Regions from separate parts of the Rahnella sp. BIGb0603 genome, predicted to be linked through region 3. Evidence: predicted binding sites of a transcription regulator. Region 3 holds the regulator's gene; each other region holds the start of a gene.
The links. The regulator PurR, encoded in region 3, represses purine synthesis genes. The targets are predictions, from matches to a motif close to CANGCAAACGTTTGCNTG.
Positions count from the first base shown of each region.

Region 1: M2403_RS17100 (amino acid aminotransferase) is a predicted target of PurR. The motif match lies at 1,266-1,283, and genes of this name have one in related genera.
Region 2: gcvT (glycine cleavage system aminomethyltransferase GcvT) is a predicted target of PurR. The motif match lies at 947-964, and genes of this name have one in related genera.
Region 4: purT (formate-dependent phosphoribosylglycinamide formyltransferase) is a predicted target of PurR. The motif match lies at 1,313-1,330, and genes of this name have one in related genera.

Region 1 covers NZ_JANUEX010000006.1:91,026-93,233, forward strand. The annotation lists gene M2403_RS17100 (amino acid aminotransferase) at 12-1,202, opposite strand; gene ompC (porin OmpC) at 1,446-2,208, opposite strand, start outside.
Region 2 covers NZ_JANUEX010000004.1:51,275-53,482, reverse strand. The annotation lists gene ubiI (FAD-dependent 2-octaprenylphenol hydroxylase) at 1-691, shown strand, start outside; gene gcvT (glycine cleavage system aminomethyltransferase GcvT) at 1,002-2,099, shown strand; gene gcvH (glycine cleavage system protein GcvH) at 2,160-2,208, shown strand, end outside.
Region 3 covers NZ_JANUEX010000001.1:371,983-374,190, reverse strand. The annotation lists gene punR (DNA-binding transcriptional activator PunR) at 1-437, shown strand, start outside; gene purR (HTH-type transcriptional repressor PurR) at 473-1,498, opposite strand; gene M2403_RS24905 (YnhF family membrane protein) at 1,832-1,921, shown strand; gene M2403_RS01715 (C40 family peptidase) at 2,086-2,208, opposite strand, start outside.
Region 4 covers NZ_JANUEX010000001.1:472,671-474,878, forward strand. The annotation lists gene dbpA (ATP-dependent RNA helicase DbpA) at 1-1,141, opposite strand, end outside; gene purT (formate-dependent phosphoribosylglycinamide formyltransferase) at 1,401-2,208, shown strand, end outside.

The DNA of each region.
Region 1 (2,208 bases), on a different contig from region 3:
ACGCCGAATCCTTACAGCACGGCGACAATGGCTTCACACAACGGTGCCATGTTTTCGAGCGTAATACCGGCTACGTTGATACGGCCAGAGTTCACTGCGTAAACGCCGAATTCATCACGCAGACGCAGCACCTGATCTTTGGTCAGGCCGCTGAATGAGAACATCCCGTTCTGATTGATAATGAAGCTGAAATCCTGCTGCGCGCCTTTTTCCTGCAACGTGCTGACAAACAGCTGACGCATGCGGTGAATACGCTGACGCATATCGCTCAGTTCCTGCTCCCACAGCGTGCGGAGTGCCTCGTTACCCAGAATAGTGGCAACAACAGCGGCGCCGTGAGCGGGTGGGTTAGAGTAGTTTGCACGGATCACGGATTTCACCTGGCTGAATGCGCGGTCTGCGGTTTCAGCATCAGCCGCCACCAGCGTACAGGCACCCACGCGCTCATTGTATAGCCCGAAGTTTTTCGAGTAAGAGCTCGCAACCAGCAATTCTTTATGATTAGCCACAAACAGGCGCAAGCCGGCAGCGTCTTCTTCCAGACCTTTGGCAAAGCCCTGATAAGCGAAATCAAACAGCGGCAACCAGCCATTGGCGACAGACAATTCTGCCAGTTGGGCCCACTGTTCAGCCGTCGGATCAATGCCTGTCGGGTTGTGGCAGCAACCATGGAATAACACCACGTCGCCAGCTTGTGCGTTGCTCAGGCTTTTCAGCATGCCGTCAAAATCGAGGCTGTGATTCGCGGCGTCGTAATAATTGTATTCTGCTACTTCCAGACCGGAAGCAGAGAAAACGCCTTTATGGTTTGGCCAGCTTGGATTGCTGACCCAAACGCGTCTTGCGCTGGTCTGGGTGGCGATAAAATCGGCTGCAATACGTAATGCGCCGGTTCCGCCCGGAGTTTGTGCGGTGCGGGCACGTTTGTCGGCAATCACAGCGTTGTTTTTGCCAAACAGCAATTCCTGCGTACAGCGTGCAAAATCAGGTAACCCGTCAATGCTCAGATAGGTTTTTGTCGTTTCATTTTCCAACAGGAATTGTTCAGCTTTCTTCACACTGGCCAGAACCGGTGTTTTACCGGTTTCATCTTTATAAACACCAATCCCCAGATTGATTTTATTTGAGCGGTCGTCCGCGCGGAAAAGATCGGAAAGACCCAGAATCGGGTCGGCAGGTGCTGCAGTGATTTTTTCAAACATGTTGGAAACTTCCATAGCCTGATATTGCGAAAGAGGGCATCAGGGTAACGCCGGAGACCTTATTTGCCAACCGTTTGCGGCAAAAAGAAAGCAGAGTTGTGAGAACGCGTATGAGATTAAAATAATTTATGAGATAGGGTGGCAAAGCTCATTTCAGGCAAATGCTAAAAAAGCAAAAGGCAGAGCCGAAGCCCTGCCTTGATATCCACTTTGATGCGCCCGAAAGCGCATCGTTAAGCGATATTAGAACTGGTATTGCAGACCAACACCAACGATGTCGTCTGTGCTGCGACCGGCTGCTTTGGTGTAGCTGTTGTCATCCAGCAGGTTGATTTTGTAGTCAACGTAGGTAGACATGTTTTTGTTGAAGTAGTAGTAAGTACCAACTTCTACGTATTTAACCAGGTCAGCATCGCCGCCAGCGTAGGTAGAACCGTTGTTGGTGAAACCATTCAGGTTCTTACCTTTAGACTGCAGGTATGCGATAGATGGGCGCAGACCGAAATCGAACTGGTATTGAGCTACAACTTCGAAGTTCTGAGTTTTGTTAGCAATCGCGTCTGGGTTACCGTAATCGGTGGTGTTGCGTGATTCACCGTAGAAGGTTGCCAGGTACAGGTTGTTAGCATCGTATTTAGCGCCGAATGCGTATGCGTCAGCTTTGTCACCAGTACCATCTTCTTTCTGCAGAGTAGTACGGTTAGAAGAGAAGTAAGCACCAGTGATGCTAACACCAGAGTTGCCGATTGCGTAAGCTGCAGAAGTACCCCAGCCGTCGCCATTGGAATCAACTGCACCACGGCTGTCACGACCTTCGTCGTTTTTACCCTGGTACTGTACAGCGAAGCTCAGGCCATCAACCAGACCGAAGAAGTTGCTGTTACGGTAAGTAGCCAGACCATTTGCACGACCAACCATGAAGTTGTCGTTGTTCTGGTACATGGTGTCATCGCCATAGATTGGCAATTGGTCGGTGTAGGACATTACGTCGTAGATCACGCCGTAG
Region 2 (2,208 bases), on a different contig from region 3:
GACATTCTGGGATTATCGCCATCATGCACTGGTGGCGACCATCCGCACCGAAGAGCCGCACCAGTCTGTTGCACGTCAGGTATTCCACGGCGAAGGCATTCTGGCGTTTCTGCCGCTGGCTGATGCGCATTTGTCTTCTATCGTCTGGTCAGTTTCGCCGGATGAAGCTCAGCGTCTGAGCGCGCTGGAGCCTGAGGAGTTCAATAAAATCCTCGCCAGCACCTTTGACCTGCGCCTGGGTATTTGTACCGTTGAAAGCGAGCGCCTGACCTTCCCGCTGACAGGCCGTTATGCCCGCAGCTTTGCCGGACAACGTCTGGCGCTGGCCGGTGATGCCGCGCACACCGTGCACCCGCTGGCCGGGCAGGGCGTCAATTTAGGTTTCATGGATGCCGCAGAACTGGCATCGGAAATCAGACGCCTGCAAAAAGAAGGCAAAGATTTCGGCCAGCATATGTACCTGCGTCGTTACGAGCGCCGCCGCAAACACAGCGCCGCGCTGATGCTGGCGGGTATGCAGGGCTTCCGCGAATTGTTTGCCGGTGACAATCCTGCCAAAAAACTGCTGCGCGATATTGGTCTTACGCTGGCGGATTCTCTGCCGGGCGTGAAACCAAAACTGGTGCGTCAGGCGATGGGGCTGAATGATTTACCGGAGTGGTTACAGGACGATTTACTTCGATTGAAATAATCTAATTTCAGCTCAGTTTTTCCATTACATTTTCTAATCCGGGGCCGGATTTCTCATTCTGCAAATGGTGAGAAATCTGGCCTTGTCGTTATATAACATCGATACTTTTGATGTTTATTTGTAGATTTTGCGCCACAAACCCCAGTTTACCAGTCAAAAACTCTGCACAATGCCCTTGTGAAATCACTGACATTTATCCCGCTCTGCATATTTTAACTTATGGTTAGTGAGCTTATTCAGTGGTAAGTTCGAGCAAAGGGTATCGTTTGCGCGGTGTGCTGTTTATGCACTTAATTAAATGAGGAATAAGATGGTTAAGCAGACTCAGCTTTATGAACAACATGTTGCGTGTGGCGCGCGTATGGTCGATTTCCACGGCTGGATGATGCCATTGCATTACGGCTCTCAGCTGGATGAACACCACATTGTGCGTCAGGATGCCGGTATGTTTGACGTCTCGCACATGACCATAGTTGATCTCCACGGTGCCCGTACCCGTGAATTCCTCCGTTACCTGCTGGCGAATGATGTCGCCAAACTCACCGTTCCCGGTAAAGCGCTTTATACCGGCATGCTCAATGCGTCCGGCGGCGTGATCGACGACCTGATCGTTTACTTCCTCAACGAAAACTATTTCCGTCTTGTGGTGAACTCCGCGACGCGCGAGAAAGATCTGGCATGGATTTCGCAGCATGCAGAACCGTATGGCATCGAACTGACCGTGCGTGATGACTTAGCGCTGGTAGCCGTGCAGGGCCCTCATGCAAAAGAGAAAGCAGAAACCCTTTTTACCTCTGAACAAAAACAAGCGGTCGCGGGGATGAAGCCGTTCTTCGGCGTTCAGGCGGGTGACCTGTTTATCGCCACCACCGGTTATACCGGCGAAGCAGGATATGAAATCGCACTCCCGCAAGAACAGGTTGCTGATTTCTGGCAGAAACTGCTGGCAGCAGGCGTGAAACCTGCCGGTCTGGGCGCGCGCGACACGCTGCGTCTGGAAGCGGGTATGAATCTTTACGGTCAGGAAATGGACGAAGGCGTTTCACCGCTGGCAGCCAACATGGGCTGGACCATCGCCTGGGCACCTGAAGACCGCAACTTTATTGGCCGTGACGCACTTGAAAGACAGCGCGAGCAGGGCACCGAACAGCTGGTCGGTTTAGTGATGACAGAGAAAGGCGTATTGCGTAACGAACTGCCGGTGCGATTCACCGACAGCGCGCGCAACACGCTGGAAGGCGTGATTACCAGCGGCTCATTTTCTCCGACGCTCGGCTACAGTATTGCTCTGGCACGCGTTCCGGCGGGCATTGGCGAGCACGCCATTGTGCAAATCCGTAACCGCGAAATGCCGGTGAAAGTCACCAAACCAGGTTTTGTCCGCAACGGCAAACCGCTGGCGCAGTAAAAATTCGAGATAAAATTATCCAGTTAACGCTGAATTAAGCACTTTTTTGGAGAAAATATAATGAGCAATGTTCCAGCAGATTTGAAATATGCCTCTTCCCACGAATGGG
Region 3 (2,208 bases):
GGTTCAATTTCCGCGATATGGGTTTTATGGACTGGCATTGTGTGGTCAGCGCGCAACATCCGCTGGCCCAGACGCAGGGAATACTGAGTGACGATCAGTTACGGCCTTATCCGGCGCTTTGCCTGGAAGATACATCGCGGACATTGCCGAAACGCGATACCTGGACGCTGGATAACCAGCGGCGGCTGGTGGTTCCCGACTGGACGTGTGCGTTGGAATGTCTGAACGAAGGTTTATGTGTTGGCATGATGCCGGTTCACCGCGTGACACCCTGGATTGAACAGCAAAAATTACAGGTACTGTCGCTGGAAAATACCTTTCCGGACAGCCCGTGCTGCCTGACGTGGGATCAGAGCAATCCGTCGCCTTCGCTGGCGTGGCTGCTGGAATACATGGGCGATACGGAAACGATGAACCGGGAATGGTTGCGCGACTGACAATAAACGCCTGCGGCACAGGCGTTTATTGAAAGTTAACGGCGGTAATCGCGGTACGGGCCGTCGGCCACGGAACGGCGCTCAACCAGTTTGGGATGCACTTCAATGGTCTGCGACTCTTCGCGTTTGCTGATAATTCTGTCCAGCAGCATGGTAAAGGCCATTTCGCCCAGACGTTCTTTTGGCTGATGAACTGTCGTCAGTGCCGGTGAGAAATAGCGCGCGTTACGCACGTTATCATAGCCAATCACGGAAATATCCTGCGGTACGCGCAGGCCCAGCTCATCGGCGGCACAGATTGCCCCCATCGCCATCACGTCACCGCCACAGAATACAGCCGTCGGGCGGTTTTTCTGCATCAGAATTTTGTGCATGGCCTGATAGCCCGATTCCGGCTCAAAGTCGCCCTGAACGACCCATTCTTCACGAAGAGGAATATTAGCTTCCGTCAGTGCTTTCACAAAGCCCTGGAAACGGCCGCCGCCGGTGTTTCGCGCCAGTTGCCCAGGGATCACGCCGATATCGCGATGACCGCGTTCAATCAGATAACGTCCGGCCATATAGCCGCCTTCAAACGCGTTATCGATAATGCTGTCGGTGAAATTCTTACGCGCTTCGCCCCAGTCCATCACAACCATCGGGATGGAGCGGTATTCTTCAAGCATATTCAGCAATTCGTCCGGATACTCCGCGCACATCACAAGTAAACCGTCGACGCGTTTTTGCGCCAGCATTTGCAGGTAGGCCTGTTGCTTCTCCAGATTATTGTGTGAGTTACACAAAATCAGCGTATAGCCTTTTGAGAAACAGCTGTTTTCCACGGCCTCAATCACTTCGGCGAAGTAGGGCGCTTCACTGGACGTTGCCAGAAGACCGATCGTTTTGGTGTTATTGACCTTCAGGCTACGTGCCACAGCGCTGGGAGAATAGTGCAACTCTTTGATTGCAAGGAGAACCGCGGCTCGGGTTTCTTCGGCGACGAAACGGGTTTTATTGATGACGTGCGACACGGTTGTGGTGGAAACGCCAGCGCGCTTTGCGACATCTTTAATCGTTGCCATGTAAAAAATGACTCCTGTGCTCACGTGTTTCAGCACGTTAGCATTATGTTAATCGTTTGCTTGCGTGGATTTAACTGCTGACTTCGAAAAGGGCAGTGAAATCGTTGGGTGGATTCTTCAGAGTGAGGCGTGAAATGCTCTCGGGTGAAATCGACCGGCACACAGGCGTGGTAACCGACAATTTTCACTTATAATGCAGGAAAGTGGAAGTAAAATTGTCATGAACCTGGTGTCATTCAGCACAAGATTTTCAATGCGAATTATGAGAAAATGCGTTGGCACACATTCAGTGTGGCTATACGAACGCCACAATTTGATCCGTAAGGGGGTTTAATGGACAGCAACCTGAAATTTTCTTTGATCACTACGGTCTGCGCTTTGCTCGTGATTATTGCTTTCAGTTTCACCGCAGTGATGAACTGATTTGCGCGAAAGCCGCAATAAAAAGGGCGATTACCTATAACAGGAATCGCCCTTTTCAATTTTACGCAGTCACCCATTCCGCCGATACTCTTCCCTGCAGAAACTCTTCGTTAAATGCTATTCAATGGCTGATTAGCGAAACTTCAGACTTAACGAATTGTTTATTATCGGATCGTCTTAGGGGTCATTACCCGTCGTGCGCCTACATAATGATCTTGCCAGTAATCGTCACCCAGTGAGGTGATCTTAATGTCTTCGCCGGTGCGCGGTGACTGGATAAACTTCCC
Region 4 (2,208 bases), 100 kb from region 3:
GCGCCACCGGCGTTGCCGCTAGCGCCTGCGCGGCAGGTTGCCAGGTGAACCGCTGACGGGTGTAATCTTCCAGCGCCGTCACGCGTGGCATTTCCTGCGGAGTCACCAGACTGACCGCCAGACCGCTGGTTCCCGCACGCCCTGTACGGCCTACACGGTGAACGTGAACTTCCGGGTCGAAAGACAGTTCATAGTTGATGACCAGACCTAACTGTTTGATGTCCAGCCCGCGCGCCGCAACGTCGGTTGCGACCAGCACACGGCAGCTGCCATTGGAGAAACGCACCAGTACGCGGTCACGGTCACGCTGCTCGAGGTCGCCGTTCAGCGCCAGCGCACTGATCCCTTTGGCCGCCAGCGCGTCACACACTTCCTGGCAGTCACGCTTGGTATTGCAGAACACCACGCACGATGTCGGCTGATGCTGGTACAATACCGCCGCCAGCAGGGATAAACGCTGATGTTTATCCGCTTCGATAAACACCTGCTTGATGTCTGCCACATCATCTTCGCCTTCAATTTCCACTTTCAGCGGTTCGCGCTGGAATTTGGAGCTGATGCGTTCAATGCCGTCCGGATACGTCGCGGAGAACAGCAGCGTCTGGCGGGTTTGCGGCGTATAGCTGACCACATCTTCGATATCTTCACTAAAACCCATGTCCAGCATGCGGTCGGCTTCATCGAGTACCAGCACTTTCAGATCATCCAGCTTCAGCGTGCCTTTGCGCAGGTGTTCCTGAATACGGCCCGGCGTGCCGACCACGATGTGTGGCTGACGGACCAGCGATTCGTTCTGAGGGCCGATTGACTGGCCACCGCAAAGGGTCAGGATTTTGATGTTCTGGGTAAAACGCGCCAGACGACGTAATTCTTTACTGACCTGATCGGCCAGTTCGCGCGTCGGACAAAGCACCAGCGCCTGCGCCACAAACTGTGAAACGGTGATGCTGTTCAGCAAACCAATGCCGAAAGCGGCTGTTTTACCACTGCCGGTTTTGGCTTTGGCGCGGACGTCCTGACCTTGCAGGATAGCGGGCAAAGAGGCTTCCTGAATCGGGGTCATTTCGGTGTAACCCAGTTCATTCAGGTTGGAAAGTTGCTCAGCGGGCAATGTCAGGACAGAAAAGGAATGCGTGCTCAAGGCGATAACTCTTTATGTGAGGCAAAAATCGGGGCAGCGGCAGAAGATCTGGCGCCATGGTTTGCTAAATGATAACAGAGACGCCCGCAGACTGCCTTAAACAGCAGAAAACCGGCTTAAAAAATCCTGTAAATCCCCTTCTGACGTACGCAGGGAATTTTTCAAACACACTGCGCAATCGTTTTCGTCCCCGATAATTTCAGATATACTGCGGCCCGAAATTCTTACTTTCCTTCATCAAAGATCTGGGTACGAAGCTATGTTAACCATTGGTACTGCACTGCGCACCGGCGCCACCCGCGTCATGTTGTTAGGCTCTGGCGAGCTGGGTAAGGAAGTGGCGATCGAATGTCAGCGCCTGGGTCTGGAAGTGATCGCTGTCGATCGCTACGCGGATGCACCCGCCATGCAGGTCGCTCACCGCAGCCATGTTATTAACATGCTCGATGGCGATGCGTTGAAAGCCGTTATTGAAAACGAACGCCCTGATTTTATCGTGCCGGAAATTGAAGCTATTGCCACCAGCATGCTGGTCGAGCTGGAAAAACAGGGCCATAACGTAGTGCCGTGCGCCGAAGCGACGCGTCTGACCATGAACCGTGAAGGCATCCGTCGTCTGGCCGCGGAAACCCTCAAACTTCCGACATCGACGTATCAGTTTGCTGACGACGAAGCGTCTTTCCGTCAGGCCGTAGACGCAATCGGTTACCCGTGCATCATCAAACCGGTGATGAGTTCATCCGGTAAAGGCCAGAGCCTGATCCGCAGCGCTGAGCAGTTACAGACAGCCTGGGATTATGCCCAGCAAGGTGGCCGTGCCGGTGGCGGACGCGTCATTGTTGAAGGTCTGGTGAAGTTTGATTTTGAAATTACGCTGCTGACTATCAGCGCCATTGACGGCATTCATTTCTGCGCGCCAATCGGGCACCGTCAGGAAGATGGCGATTACCGTGAATCCTGGCAGCCACAGCAAATGACCGAACTGGCATTGCAGCGCGCGAAAGATATCGCAGAAAAAGTGGTGAAGGCGCTGGGCGGCAAAGGGCTGTTTGGCGTTGAGCTGTTTG